DNA from 2 places in the Cellulomonas sp. P4_B5_2 genome. Region 2 is predicted to be linked to the other one. Evidence: riboswitches for the same ligand, from Rfam matches in the RefSeq annotation. Region 2 holds a riboswitch; the other holds the start of a gene.

Region 1 (3,577 bases), on a different contig from region 2:
CGCCCGCGTACGGTTCACGGCCGCTCCGCCTCCGCCCGCAGCGCCTCGATCCACAGGAGCTCCTGCTCCAGTCGCTCCACCAGCTGTTCCTGTGCACGGCGCCGCCACGACCGGGCGGGGTCGGCGTCGGCGAGCAGCGAGCGCACCTGGACGAGCGCGGCCTGCACGACGTCCTGCCGGGCCTGCAGGACGGCCCGCCGCGCCGGCACGGCGAGCTCGTCGAAGAAGCTCACGCGGAGCAGGAACTCCTCGTCGTCGGCTGCCAGGTCCGGGGGGAGCGTCGAGACGAGCTCCGTCAGCAGCTCACGTCCCCTCGGGGTGAGGGCATAGACGTTGCGTGCAGGCCTGCCCTCCTGCGGCTCGACGGTCTTGGTCACCGCCCCTGACTGCTCGAGCCGTCGCAGCGCCGGGTACAGCGAGTTGTTGTTCACCGCGGCGATGGACGGGCGACGTACGCGCCGCTTGAGCTCGTAGCCGTGCACGGGACCGCGCCGCAGCACGCTCAGCGCGTAGATCTCGATCGTCATCCGTCCACACTAACCTAGTATTCACTGGACGATGCTGGGTTTCGCATCTGCTCGGCATGATGAGTCGTCGCGCCCTAGGAGCCCGTCTCGAGCGAGTTGCGGAGGTCGTCCAGGTCCTGCTCGTACTGCGACTCGCAGGCGTTGGTCGCACTGATCGTCAGCGCGCCCTCGAGGCACTCCTGCTTGTCCTGCTGCACCGGCCAGAGCGCCAGCTGGACCCCGAGGATGAGCGTCCACGAGAGCGCGATGACGATCCCGACGGCGAGCAGCGGCACCAGGCTGCGGGTCCGCGCGCGCCCCGCGACGATCAGCCCCCGGATCCCCACGGCCAGGGCGGCGACCGCGAACAGGAGCCCCGCGGCCTGCCAGGGCAGCGGCAGCGTGGCCACCAGGACCGAGCCGAGCACGAGCACGCCGAACAGCCGGATGAGGCGCGTGGCGTGCGCGGCCTCCTCCGGGTCCGGGGGCTGACGCTCGGGAGCAGCCGGAGCCTGCGGCCGGGGCATGGGCGGCGGCCAGGACGGTCCGTCCTGCGGCGCGGGCGCGTCCGTCCGGTCGGCGTCCGGGGGCGCGTAGGGGTTGCTCACTCCTGCATTCTCGCCCACCGGTGGGGTCGGCGGACGCGCGTGCCCGGGCCGCGCGGTGGCCAGTAGGGTCGGCCCGTGACGCACGAGACGCCCCCCCGCCCCACCCCGGCCACCCGCGACTCGGGCCGGCTCGTGGTCCTGGTCTCGGGCACGGGCTCCAACCTTGCCGCGCTGCTGGCCGCGCACGACGACCCCGCCTACGGCGCCCGCGTGGTCGCCGTGGTGGCGGACCGCAGCGGGATCCGGGCGCTGGACATCGCGCGCGAGGCCGGCATCCCGACCGCGGTCGTCTCGCTCAAGGACTTCGACGACCGCGCGGCCTGGGACGCGGCCGTCACCGAGACGGTGTCGGTCTTCTCGCCGGACCTCGTTGTCCTCGCCGGGTTCATGAAGCTGTTCGGCGCGACCTTCCTCGGGCGCTTCGGCGGCCGGATCCTGAACACGCACCCCGCGCTGCTGCCGTCGTTCCCGGGCGCGCACGGCGTGCGGGACGCGCTCGCGTACGGCGTCAAGGTCACCGGCTGCACGGTCATGGTGGTCGACGAGGGCGTCGACACCGGACCGATCCTCGCGCAGGCCACGGTCGCGGTGGAGCCCGACGACGACGAGGCCACGCTGCACGAGCGCATCAAGACCGTCGAGCGGGAGCTGCTGGTCGAGTGGGTGGGCCGGATCGCGCGCGAGGGCCTGCGGGTCGAGGGCCGGCGCGCGATCGTCGGGTGATGCACCGGCTAGACTCGGCCACGGTCGTGACTGGCGCAGGTGGGTGCAACCACCGGGGAGCGGCCGCAGTGCCCCGCCACGCACCGCCCGCCTGGGTGCATGGGTCCGCCCTAGCCGACCCTGCACACCCGGGAGCGCCATGTCCGAGAACACCTTCCAGCGGCCCGTCCGCCGAGCCCTGGTCAGCGTCTACGACAAGACCGGCCTGACCGACCTCGCCGCGGCGCTGCACGCCGCCGGCGTCGAGATCGTCTCCACCGGCTCCACCGCCGCGACCATCGCCGCGACCGGTGTGCCCGTGACCCGCGTCGAGGACCTCACCGGCTTCCCGGAGTGCCTCGACGGGCGCGTCAAGACCCTGCACCCGCGCGTGCATGCCGGAGTGCTGGCCGACACCCGGCTCCCCGCGCACCTCGCGCAGCTCGAGGATCTCGGCATCGAGCCGTTCGAGCTGGTCGTCGTCAACCTGTACCCGTTCACCGCGACGGTCGCGTCCGGCGCCGGGCCCGACGAGTGCGTCGAGCAGATCGACATCGGCGGCCCGTCGATGGTGCGCGCCGCCGCGAAGAACCACCCCAGCGTGGCCGTCGTGGTCGACCCGGCGCGGTACGACGAGGTCGTCGCAGCCGTGGGCGCCGGCGGGTTCACGCTCGCCGCCCGACGCCTGCTCGCGGCGGACGCCTTCGCCCACACCGCCGCCTACGACGCCGCGGTCGCCAGCTGGTTCGCGGCGGAGTACGCGCCCGACGAGCAGGCCGCCGACTCCGGCTTCCCGGCGTTCACGGGGACCACGTGGGTGCGCGGCGAGGTGCTGCGCTACGGCGAGAACCCGCACCAGCAGGCCGCCCTGTACCTGACGCCCGACGGTGCCGCGGGCCGCGGTCTGGCCGGCGCCGAGCAGCTGCACGGCAAGGCGATGAGCTACAACAACTACGTCGACGCCGACGCCGCGTGGCGTGCCGCGCACGACCACACGGACCCCGCGGTCGCGATCATCAAGCACGCCAACCCGTGCGGTATCGCGGTCGGCACCGACGTGGCCGACGCCCACGCGAAGGCCCACGCGTGCGACCCCGTGTCGGCGTTCGGCGGCGTCATCGCCACCAACCGCACCCTGACCGCCGCCGCGGCCGAGCAGATCGCACCCGTGTTCACCGAGGTCGTCGTCGCGCCCGCGTTCGAGCCCGAAGCCCTCGAGATCCTCAGCCGCAAGAAGAACATCCGCCTGCTCCAGGTCACCCCCGTGGACGGGGTGGGCACCGAGCGTCGCGCGATCAGCGGCGGCCTGCTCGTCCAGGAGCTCGACCAGGTGGACGCCCCGGGCGACGACCCTGCCGGGTGGACGCTCGCGGCGGGAGCACCGGCTGATGCGACGACGCTCGCCGACCTCGCGTTCGCGTGGCGGGCCGTGCGCGCGGTCAAGTCGAACGCGATCCTGCTCGCCGACGCCGGTGCGTCCGTGGGCGTGGGGATGGGCCAGGTCAACCGGGTGGACTCCTGCCGGCTGGCCGTCGAGAGGGCCAACGCCGGGGACGCCGAGCGGGCGCGCGGGGCCGTGGCCGCCTCCGACGCGTTCTTCCCGTTCGCCGACGGCGCGCAGGTGCTCATCGACGCCGGCGTGCGCGCGATCGTGCAGCCCGGTGGGTCCGTCCGCGACGAGGAGGTCATCGCCGCGGCGCAGGCCGCCGGGGTGACGCTCTACCTCACCGGGACGCGCCACTTCGCGCACTGAGGTCAGGC
Region 2 (8,719 bases):
CGACGGGGTGCTCGTCGTGTCCAGGCCGAAGAAGTGGATCGCGGCGGCCGCGTCCACCGGCAGGTTGTGGCCGACGCCCTGCAGGCTGATCGCCTCGACGGGTGCCCGGTCGCCGGTCGCGCCGTAGCGGGTACGGGTCTGGCCGCTCGCGGGGGAGTCGGTCGACGCCGGCGTCGCGCTGACGCCCAGTACGTTGGTCCACTGCTTGATCGCCTCGCCGAAGTTCACGTAGCTCAGGGTCGTGTCCTCGGACCCGTGCCATAGCTGCACGCGCGGCCGTGCTCCCGTGTAGCCGGGGTAGGCCGCGCGGGCGAGGTCGCCCCACTGCGCTCCGGTCAGCACTCGGCGACCGCCCGAGCAGTCGCTGTTCCAGGGGGCCTGCGACGTGGTGCCGGGCGGCGGCGACGTCGTTGCGAAGCACGTGGCCGGCACGCCCGAGAACGCGGACCCGGCAGCGAACACGTCGGGGTAGGTGGCCAGCAGCACCTCGGTCATCATCGCGCCGGACGAGACGCCCGTGACAAACACGCGGCTGGTATCGGTCGTGTACTGCTGCTGCACGTGCCGGACCATCGACACGATGCTCGTCGGGTCGCTGGCGCCGCCGTGCGTCAGGGCCCCCGACGAGCTGACGTCGAAGCAGCTGCCGCTCCGGTTGGCCTGCGGGTAGACGACGATGTAGCCGTACCGGGTGGCCAGCTCGTCGAACTGCCCCCCGTCGTAGATTGCCTGGGCGGACCCGGTGCACCAGTGCACGACCACGAGCACCGCGGGCTTGGCCGGCAGCGAGTCCGGCACGAACAGGCTCATGCCGAGCTGGCCGGGGTTGCTGCCGAAGCTCGGGACGCTGACCAGCGACGCGGCCTGCGCGGCCGGTGCGGTGGTCAGCGCGGCGGCCGCGAGACCGAGCACGCCGAGGGCGAGGGTGGTGGCGGCCGCGACGGTGCGGCGCAGGGACGGCTTCATCCCCGGAGCGTGCCCGACCGCCGTCCCCCGAGGTCAGGGCACGAAGCGTTTAGCGAAAGACGATGGTCCGGTGCCCGTCGAGGAGCACCCGGTGCTCCGCGTGCCATCGGACGGCACGGGCCAGGGCGCGGCGCTCGACGTCCTGCCCCAGGGCGACCAGGTCCTCGACGTGGCGGCTGTGGTCGACGCGCTCGACGTCCTGCTCGATGATCGGGCCCTCGTCGAGGTCCCCGGTGACGTAGTGCGCGGTGGCGCCGATGAGCTTGACGCCCCGGTCGTGGGCCTGCGCGTACGGGCGGGCGCCCTTGAACGACGGCAGGAACGAGTGGTGGATGTTGATCACGCGGCCCTGCAGGGCCCGGCACAGGTCGTCGGACAGGATCTGCATGTAGCGCGCCAGCACGACCAGCTCGACGTCGAGCTCGCGGACCAGCTCGAGCAGGCGCGCCTCGGCCTGCGCCTTGGTCGCCGCGGTGACGGGCACGTGGTGGAACGGGATGCCGTAGAAGTCGGCCAGCGGCTCCAGGACCGTGTGGTTGGACACCACCGCGACGAGCTCGATCGGCAGGTTCTCCGAGCGCTGGCGGAACGCGAGGTCGTTCAGGCAGTGCGCGGCGGTCGAGCCCATGACGAGCGTGCGGACCGGCCGGCCCACCACGTCGAGCGACCAGTCCATGGCGAACTGCCGCGCGACCGGCGCGAACGCGGCCTCGAGCTCGTCGCGCGGCGTCGACGCGGTGACCTGCACCCGCATGAAGAACAGCCCGGACAGCGGGTCCCCGAACTGCTGGGACTCGGTGATGTTCCCCCCGTGCTCAGCCAGCAGCCCGGCGACCGCGTGGACGATCCCGGGGCGGTCGGGGCAGGAGAGGGTAAGAACCCAGTGCGTGGCTTCAGAGGAGACGGGGGACACGGTGTCCGAGAGTAGTGGTCGTGCGGATCGGCTGACACGATGGGCCGCATGACGCAGCCCGACCTCGAGATCCGTTCGGTGACCGTCGACGACGCCGGTGAGCTGCTCACGCTGCGTCGCGCGGCGTTCGTCACGGAGGCCCAGCAGTACGGAGACCCGCACATCCCCCCGCTCACGCAGACGCTCGAGGAGCTCGAGGCGGACCTGCAGCGCGACGGCGTCATCACGCTCGGCGGCTGGTACGGGCACCGGCTGGTCGGCTCGATCCGGATGCTCATCGAGGGCACCAAGGCCACGCTCGGCCGGTTCGCCGTGGCTCCCGACCTGCAGGGTCAGGGGTTCGGCACCCAGATGCTCATGGCGATCCTGCCGCACCTGCCCGAGGGCATCGAGGAGGTCTGGGTGTTCACCGGCCGCGACTCGGTGCAGAACCTCGCGCTCTACGCCAAGCACGGGTACGAGCACCAGCACGASCAGACGGCCGGCGACCTGACGTACGCGTACCTGCGCAAGATCCTCGGTGATGGGTCCGACGAGGCCTGAGCCTTGGTAGCCTCTACCCGTCGCGACTGGCGCAGCGGGTGGGTCACCACCGGGGAGCGACGCAGCAGCAGACCAACGGGTCGGACGCCTGGGCCCCCGGTCACCACACACGAGTGTGCGGGTGCCGGACGCGCGCGTACACGCTGACTGCGAAGGAGTGCCATGAGCATCCCCCTGATGGACCAGAACATCTCCCAGCTGGACCCCGAGATCGCCGCCGTCCTCGACGGTGAGCTCGCCCGCCAGCAGGGCACGCTCGAGATGATCGCGAGCGAGAACTTCGTGCCGCGGGCCGTCCTGCAGGCGCAGGGCTCCGTGCTCACCAACAAGTACGCCGAGGGCTACCCCGGCCGCCGCTACTACGGCGGCTGCGAGCAGGTCGACATCGCGGAGAACATCGCGATCGCCCGCGCCAAGGCCCTGTTCGGTGCCGAGCACGCCAACGTCCAGCCCCACTCGGGCGCCACGGCCAACGCGGCTGTGCTGCACGCTCTGATCAACGCGGGCGACAAGATCCTCGGCCTCGAGCTGGCCCACGGCGGCCACCTCACGCACGGCATGAAGATCAACTTCTCCGGCAAGCTCTACGAGGTCGGCGCGTACGGCGTGGACCCGCAGACGTTCCTGGTGGACATGGACGTCGTGCGCGAGAAGGCGCTCGAGCAGCGTCCCGACGTGATCATCGGCGGCTGGTCCGCGTACCCGCGCCAGCTCGACTTCGCGGCGTTCCGGTCGATCGCCGACGAGGTGGGCGCCAAGCTCTGGGTCGACATGGCGCACTTCGCCGGCCTGGTGGCCGCCGGCCTGCACCCGAACCCGGTGCCGCACTCCGACGTGGTGTCCTCCACGGTGCACAAGACGATCGGCGGCCCCCGCTCCGGCTTCATCCTGAGCCGTGAGGAGTACGCGAAGAAGATCGACTCGGCCGTGTTCCCCGGCCAGCAGGGTGGCCCCCTCATGCACGTGATCGCCGCCAAGGCCGTCGCGTTCAAGGTCGCGGCCACCGACGACTTCAAGGACCGCCAGCAGCGCACCATCGACGGCGCCCGGCTCATCGCCGAGCGCCTGTCCGCGCCGGACGTGGCGAAGGCCGGCGTCTCGGTGCTCACCGGCGGCACCGACGTGCACCTGGTGCTCGTCGACCTGCGGCACTCCGACCTCGACGGCCAGCAGGCGGAGGACCTCCTGCACTCCGCCGGCATCACCGTGAACCGCAACGCGGTGCCGTTCGACCCGCGCCCCCCGCGCGTCACCTCCGGCCTGCGCATCGGCACGCCGGCGCTGGCCACGCGCGGCTTCGGCGACGCCGAGTTCACGGAGGTCGCCGACATCATCGCGACCGCCCTGATCAACGGTGCCTCGACCGACCTCGACGCGCTCAAGGCCCGGGTGCTCAAGCTCACCGACGCGTTCCCGCTGTACTCCGACCTGCAGCAGTACTGATGACGGCGCAGCTCCTCGACGGGACCGCGACCGCGGCCCGGATCAAGGCTGAGCTGACCGAACGCGTCGCGGCGCTCGCGGCGCGGTCGGTCACGCCCGGGCTGGGCACGCTGCTCGTCGGCGACGACCCCGGCTCGCGCTGGTACGTGGCCGGCAAGCACAAGGACTGCGCCGAGGTCGGCATCGCCTCGATCCGGGAGGACCTGCCGGCCACGGCCACGCAGGACGAGATCGAGGCGGCGGTCCGGCGGCTGAACGAGGACCCGGAGTGCACCGGGTTCATCGTCCAGCTGCCGCTGCCGAAGGGCATCGACACCAACCGGGTGCTGGAGCTCGTCGACCCCGACAAGGACGCCGACGGCCTGCACCCGACCAACCTCGGTCGCCTGGTGCTCCGGGTCAACGAGCCGGTCACGTCCCCGCTGCCGTGCACGCCGCGCGGCATCATCGACCTGCTGCTCCGGCACGACATCGACCTGCGCGGTGCGGACGTCGTCATCGTCGGACGCGGGGTCACCGTCGGGCGCTCGATCGGGCTGCTGCGGCCGACATCATCAAGCCCGGCGCGGTCGTCATCGACGTCGGCGTCTCGCGGTCCACCGACCCGGAGACGGGCAAGAGCCGCGTCGTCGGCGACGTCGACCCCGGGGTGCGCGAGGTGGCCTCGTGGGTGTCACCGAACCCGGGCGGGGTCGGGCCGATGACGCGGGCGATGCTGCTGACCAACGTCGTGGAGACGGCGGAGCGACTCCTGGGCTGAGTTCTGCCCCGACCGGGGCCAGGCTGTCCTTGTGACGGCCGGCCCCGGTCGTCGGAGAGGAGCCCTGTCATGGGCATCGTCCGTCCGCACCTCTGGTTCGACGACCAAGCCGTGCCGGCCGCGCAGTTCTACGCGTCGGTGATCCCGCGCACGACGATCCACTCCGTCGTGACAGCACCGCCCGGCACGCCCGGCCTCGCCGAGGGTGCCGAGTTCATCGTGGAGCTGACGATCGACGGCATGCGCACGACGTTCCTCAACGGTGGCCCGCACTTCACGCTCGACGAGGCCTTCTCGTTCGTCCTGGACTGTCAGGACCAGGCTGAGGTCGACCACTACTGGGAGGTCCTGACCGCCGACGGCGGCCGACCGAGCCAGTGCGGCTGGCTCGTCGACAAGTTCGGCGTCTCGTGGCAGGTGGTCCCCGTCCAGCTCGACGACGTGATGTCGCGTCCCGACGCCGAGGGGGTCGCTCGCGCGATGGCGGTCATGCTCACCATGGGCAAGCTGGACATCGATGCCCTCGAAGCGGCTTACGCGGGCACGTGATCGAGACGCGGCCGGAGCTGTCCGTGGTCTGGGGTTGGATGGTCCGGTGCTGACCATCGCGAGCGTGAACGTCAACGGCATCCGGGCCGCCTACAAGCGGGGAATGGGTGCCTGGTTGGAGGCCCGCAACCCGGACGTGGTGCTCCTGCAGGAGGTCCGTGCGTCGGACGAGATCCTGGCGGACCACCTGCCGGCGGGGGAGTGGCACCTGGCGCACGAGGCCAGCGAGACCAAGGGCCGCGCGGGCGTCGCCATCGCGAGCAGGCTGCCGATGACGGCGGTCCGGATCGGCCTGAAGACGGGCGTGACGGGGGACTCCGGCCGCTGGGTCGAGGCGGACCTGGAGCTGCCCGCGCACGAGGGCGCACCCGCACGGAGCATCACGGTGGTGTCCACCTACCTGCACTCCGCCACCGCGGGGATGCCGTCGATGGACGAGAAGTACGCGTTCCTCGACCACGTCACCGGACGGCTGGCCGACATCGCGGAGCAGGGCGGCTACGCGGTCGTCGCGGGGGACGTGAACATCGCGCACCGCGAGGCCGACATCAGGAACTGGAAGGGCAACCTCAAGTCCGCGGGCTTCCTGCCGCGCGAGCGCGCCTACCTCGACCGGTGGTTCGACGACCTCGGCTGGCACGACCTCGGCCGCGAGCTCGGCGGTGAGGGGCCGGGACCGTTCACGTGGTGGTCCTGGCGCGGCAAGGCGTTCGACAACGACGCGGGCTGGCGCATCGACTACCAGCTGGCGACGCCGGACCTCGCTGACGCCGCAGTCCGCGCAACCGTGGACCGCGCAGCGACGTACGCGGAGCGGTTCTCCGACCACGCCCCTGTGGTGGTCGAGTACGACCTCTGACCGGTCCGCACGGAGCGGGCGCGGCGCTCCTTCCGGACCACGCGGCGGGCGTTCCCCGCTGGCTACGGTGGTCGGGTGACGAGCGCGCCGTGGACCGGACCGCCCTGGGGGCGCGTCCGGCCGGGCTGGGTCGTCGTCCCCGCGACCTTCCTCGCACTGGTCACGGTCCTCGGCTGCGCGGCCGCCAGCCGGCGGCATCCGCAGGCCAGGGCGTTCGACCTCCTCGCCGCGGTGCTCCTCCTGCTCGCTCCCGCCGGCCTCGTCGCGGTGGTGCAGCGCGGACCGGTCGCGGTGCTCGGCGCGGTGCTCGCGGTCGCCGGTCCGCTGACCTACCTGGCGCTCGGCTACGAGCCGGGACCGGTGCTCGTGCCGCTGGCCTTCGTGGTGGTGGCCCTGGGCGCGACGCGGCAGCGGTGGCTCTCCTGGGGCGCGGGCACCGCCGGTGCCGTCGGTGTCGCGGTGCTCGCGGCGACGACCCCGTCCCCGAGCCCGGTCTACGCCACTCTCGCGGTGACCGGGCTCCTCGTCGCGATGCTCGTGGGGGAGGGCGCGCGCGGCCGCGGGGAGCGGATGCAGGCGCTGCGGGCGGCGCAGCTGTCCCGGCAGGAGTCGGCGGTCGCGGCCGAGCGGTTGCGGATCGCCCGGGAGCTGCACGACGTGCTGGCGCACTCGTTGTCGGGGATCACCGTGCAGGCCGGGGTGGGCCTGCACCTGATGGAGCGGGAGCCGGAGGCCGCTCGGCGCGCGCTCGTCGAGATCCGGGAGGCCAGCCGGGACGCCCTCGACGAGGTCCGGGACGTGCTGGGCGTGCTGCGCGCGGACGGTGAGGCCCCGCGGGAGCCGGCGCGGACCAGGAGCCTCCAGGGTCTGGTGGACCGGGCGCGCGACGACGGCCTGCGCATCGAGGCGGACGGGCTCGACGCGCAGGTCGGCGACCAGGTCGGCACGGTGGTGCTCCGCACCCTCCAGGAGGCGCTCACCAACGTCCGTCGGCACGCTCCCGGTGCATCCGTGCAGGTCAGCCTGGCTGTGGGCGAGACGGTGGTGCTCGACGTCCGGGACGACGGACCCCCCGTCGGCACGCTGGTCGAGGGGTACGGGCTGCGCGGCATGCGCGAGCGGGCGGAGGCCCTCGGCGGCACGCTGACCGCTGCGTCCGGGCCGACCGGCTTCCACGTCCGGCTGGAGGTCCCGCGGTGATCCGGGTGCTGCTGGCCGACGACCAGGGGCTGGTCCGAGGTGGCTTCCGTGCCCTCATCGACGCCGAGCCGGACATGACCGTGGTCGGCGAGGCGGTCACGGGCGACGACGCGGTCCGGCTCGCGCTCGAGCTCCTGCCCGACGTCGTGCTCATGGACATCCGCATGCCGGGTACGGACGGTCTGACCGCGACGCGCCGCATCGTCGACGACCCGCGCGCCGCGCGGGTGCGGGTGGTCGTGGTGACCACGTTCGAGCTGGACGAGTACGTGGCCGAGGCGATCCGCGGGGGAGCGTCGGGCTTCCTGGTCAAGGACACCGAGCCGGCCGACCTCCTGCGGGCCGTGCGCGTGGTGGCGGCCGGTGATGCGCTCCTGTCGCCGACGGTCACGCGCCGGCTGCTGGCCACCGTCGCGCGGGCGACGCGGGAGGTCGCGGAGCCGGCCGCCCTCTCCAACCTCACCCCCCGCGAGCGCGAGGTGCTCGTGCTCGTCGCCGAAGGGCTGTCCAACGACCAGATCGGCGCGCGGCTCTTCCTGAGCCCGCTCACCGTCAAGACGCACGTGCTCCGGGCGGGCACGAAGCTCGGCGCCCGCGACCGTGCGCAGCTCGTGGTCGTGGCCTACGAGTCCGGGCTGGTGCGCCCCGGCTGGTCCGCCTGACTCCGCTCGGAGCGACCACGACGCTCCGGGGGGACGACGACGGGCGGTCGGTGCCCGAGCGACGGTGGTGGTGCGGTCGACGGTCGGCCGCCGCGTCCTCGGAGGTCGTCATGCTCACCACGCTCGTGTCCCACCCCGTCGGCTACGGCTGGGGGTGGGGACCCGGACCCTGGTTCCTGCTCGTCCCCCTGTTCTGGTTCGGCCTGATCGCCGTGCTCTTCGCCCTGGGTGGCCGCCGCCGCCGGCGCTACTGGGCGGGCTGGGACGGCCAGCGCGACGGGGGAGGCGCACGGACCGTGCTCGCCGAGCGCTACGCCCGCGGGGAGATCGACGAGACCGAGTACCGGGCACGCCTCGAGGTGCTGCTCGCCGCGGAGGGGCCCGCGCGCTGAGGTCAGGCCTCCGTCGCGTCTGCCTGCGGGTCGGCCGCGACGGGGGCGCCCGGCAGGTCGCGCATGCCCAGGAGCGGCGAGACCACGACGGGCACCGCGGCGAGCGCCATGATCCCGACCGACACCCAGAGCGTCGGGAGCACGCCCAGGTGCGTGCCGAGCCAGCCGCCGAGCAGGCCACCGATCGGCATCGAGCCCCACACGATGAACCGCACGGACGCGTTCATGCGACCGAGCAGCGGCGGCGGGCACACGCGCTGGCGGAAGCTCACCTGGGCCACGTTGTAGACGATGACGGCGAACCCGAACGCGGCGCCACCGGCGATGAGCAGCGGTGCGGCCGGGACCACCCCGGTGGACGCCAGGGGCATCAGTGCGGAGGCGGGTGCCATGACCAGCGCGGAGAGGGGGATGATCCGGCCCTCGCCGATC

The links. A riboswitch is a leader RNA that binds a small molecule or an ion and turns the genes downstream of it on or off. The one in region 2 is predicted to bind ZMP and ZTP.
Region 1: linked by a shared signal. The riboswitch ahead of purH (bifunctional phosphoribosylaminoimidazolecarboxamide formyltransferase/IMP cyclohydrolase) and the one ahead of glyA (serine hydroxymethyltransferase) in region 2 are both predicted to bind ZMP and ZTP.

What each region holds. Positions count from the first base shown of each region.
Region 1 is NZ_JBFUHU010000274.1:21-3,597, reverse strand. It holds gene AC1DUQ_RS17280 (DHA2 family efflux MFS transporter permease subunit) at 1-18, opposite strand, end outside; gene AC1DUQ_RS17275 (PadR family transcriptional regulator) at 15-527, opposite strand; gene AC1DUQ_RS17270 (hypothetical protein) at 602-1,114, opposite strand; gene purN (phosphoribosylglycinamide formyltransferase) at 1,190-1,837, shown strand; ZMP/ZTP riboswitch at 1,854-1,941, shown strand; gene purH (bifunctional phosphoribosylaminoimidazolecarboxamide formyltransferase/IMP cyclohydrolase) at 1,977-3,569, shown strand.
Region 2 is NZ_JBFUHU010000101.1:6,320-15,038, forward strand. It holds gene AC1DUQ_RS09185 (extracellular catalytic domain type 1 short-chain-length polyhydroxyalkanoate depolymerase) at 1-966, opposite strand, end outside; gene purU (formyltetrahydrofolate deformylase) at 1,016-1,879, opposite strand; gene AC1DUQ_RS09195 (GNAT family N-acetyltransferase) at 1,928-2,422, shown strand; ZMP/ZTP riboswitch at 2,435-2,523, shown strand; gene glyA (serine hydroxymethyltransferase) at 2,585-3,865, shown strand; partial or broken gene AC1DUQ_RS09205 (tetrahydrofolate dehydrogenase/cyclohydrolase catalytic domain-containing protein) at 3,865-4,625, shown strand; gene AC1DUQ_RS09210 (VOC family protein) at 4,695-5,174, shown strand; gene AC1DUQ_RS09215 (exodeoxyribonuclease III) at 5,221-6,033, shown strand; gene AC1DUQ_RS09220 (sensor histidine kinase) at 6,109-7,233, shown strand; gene AC1DUQ_RS09225 (response regulator) at 7,230-7,895, shown strand; gene AC1DUQ_RS09230 (SHOCT domain-containing protein) at 8,006-8,287, shown strand; gene AC1DUQ_RS09235 (MFS transporter) at 8,290-8,719, opposite strand, start outside.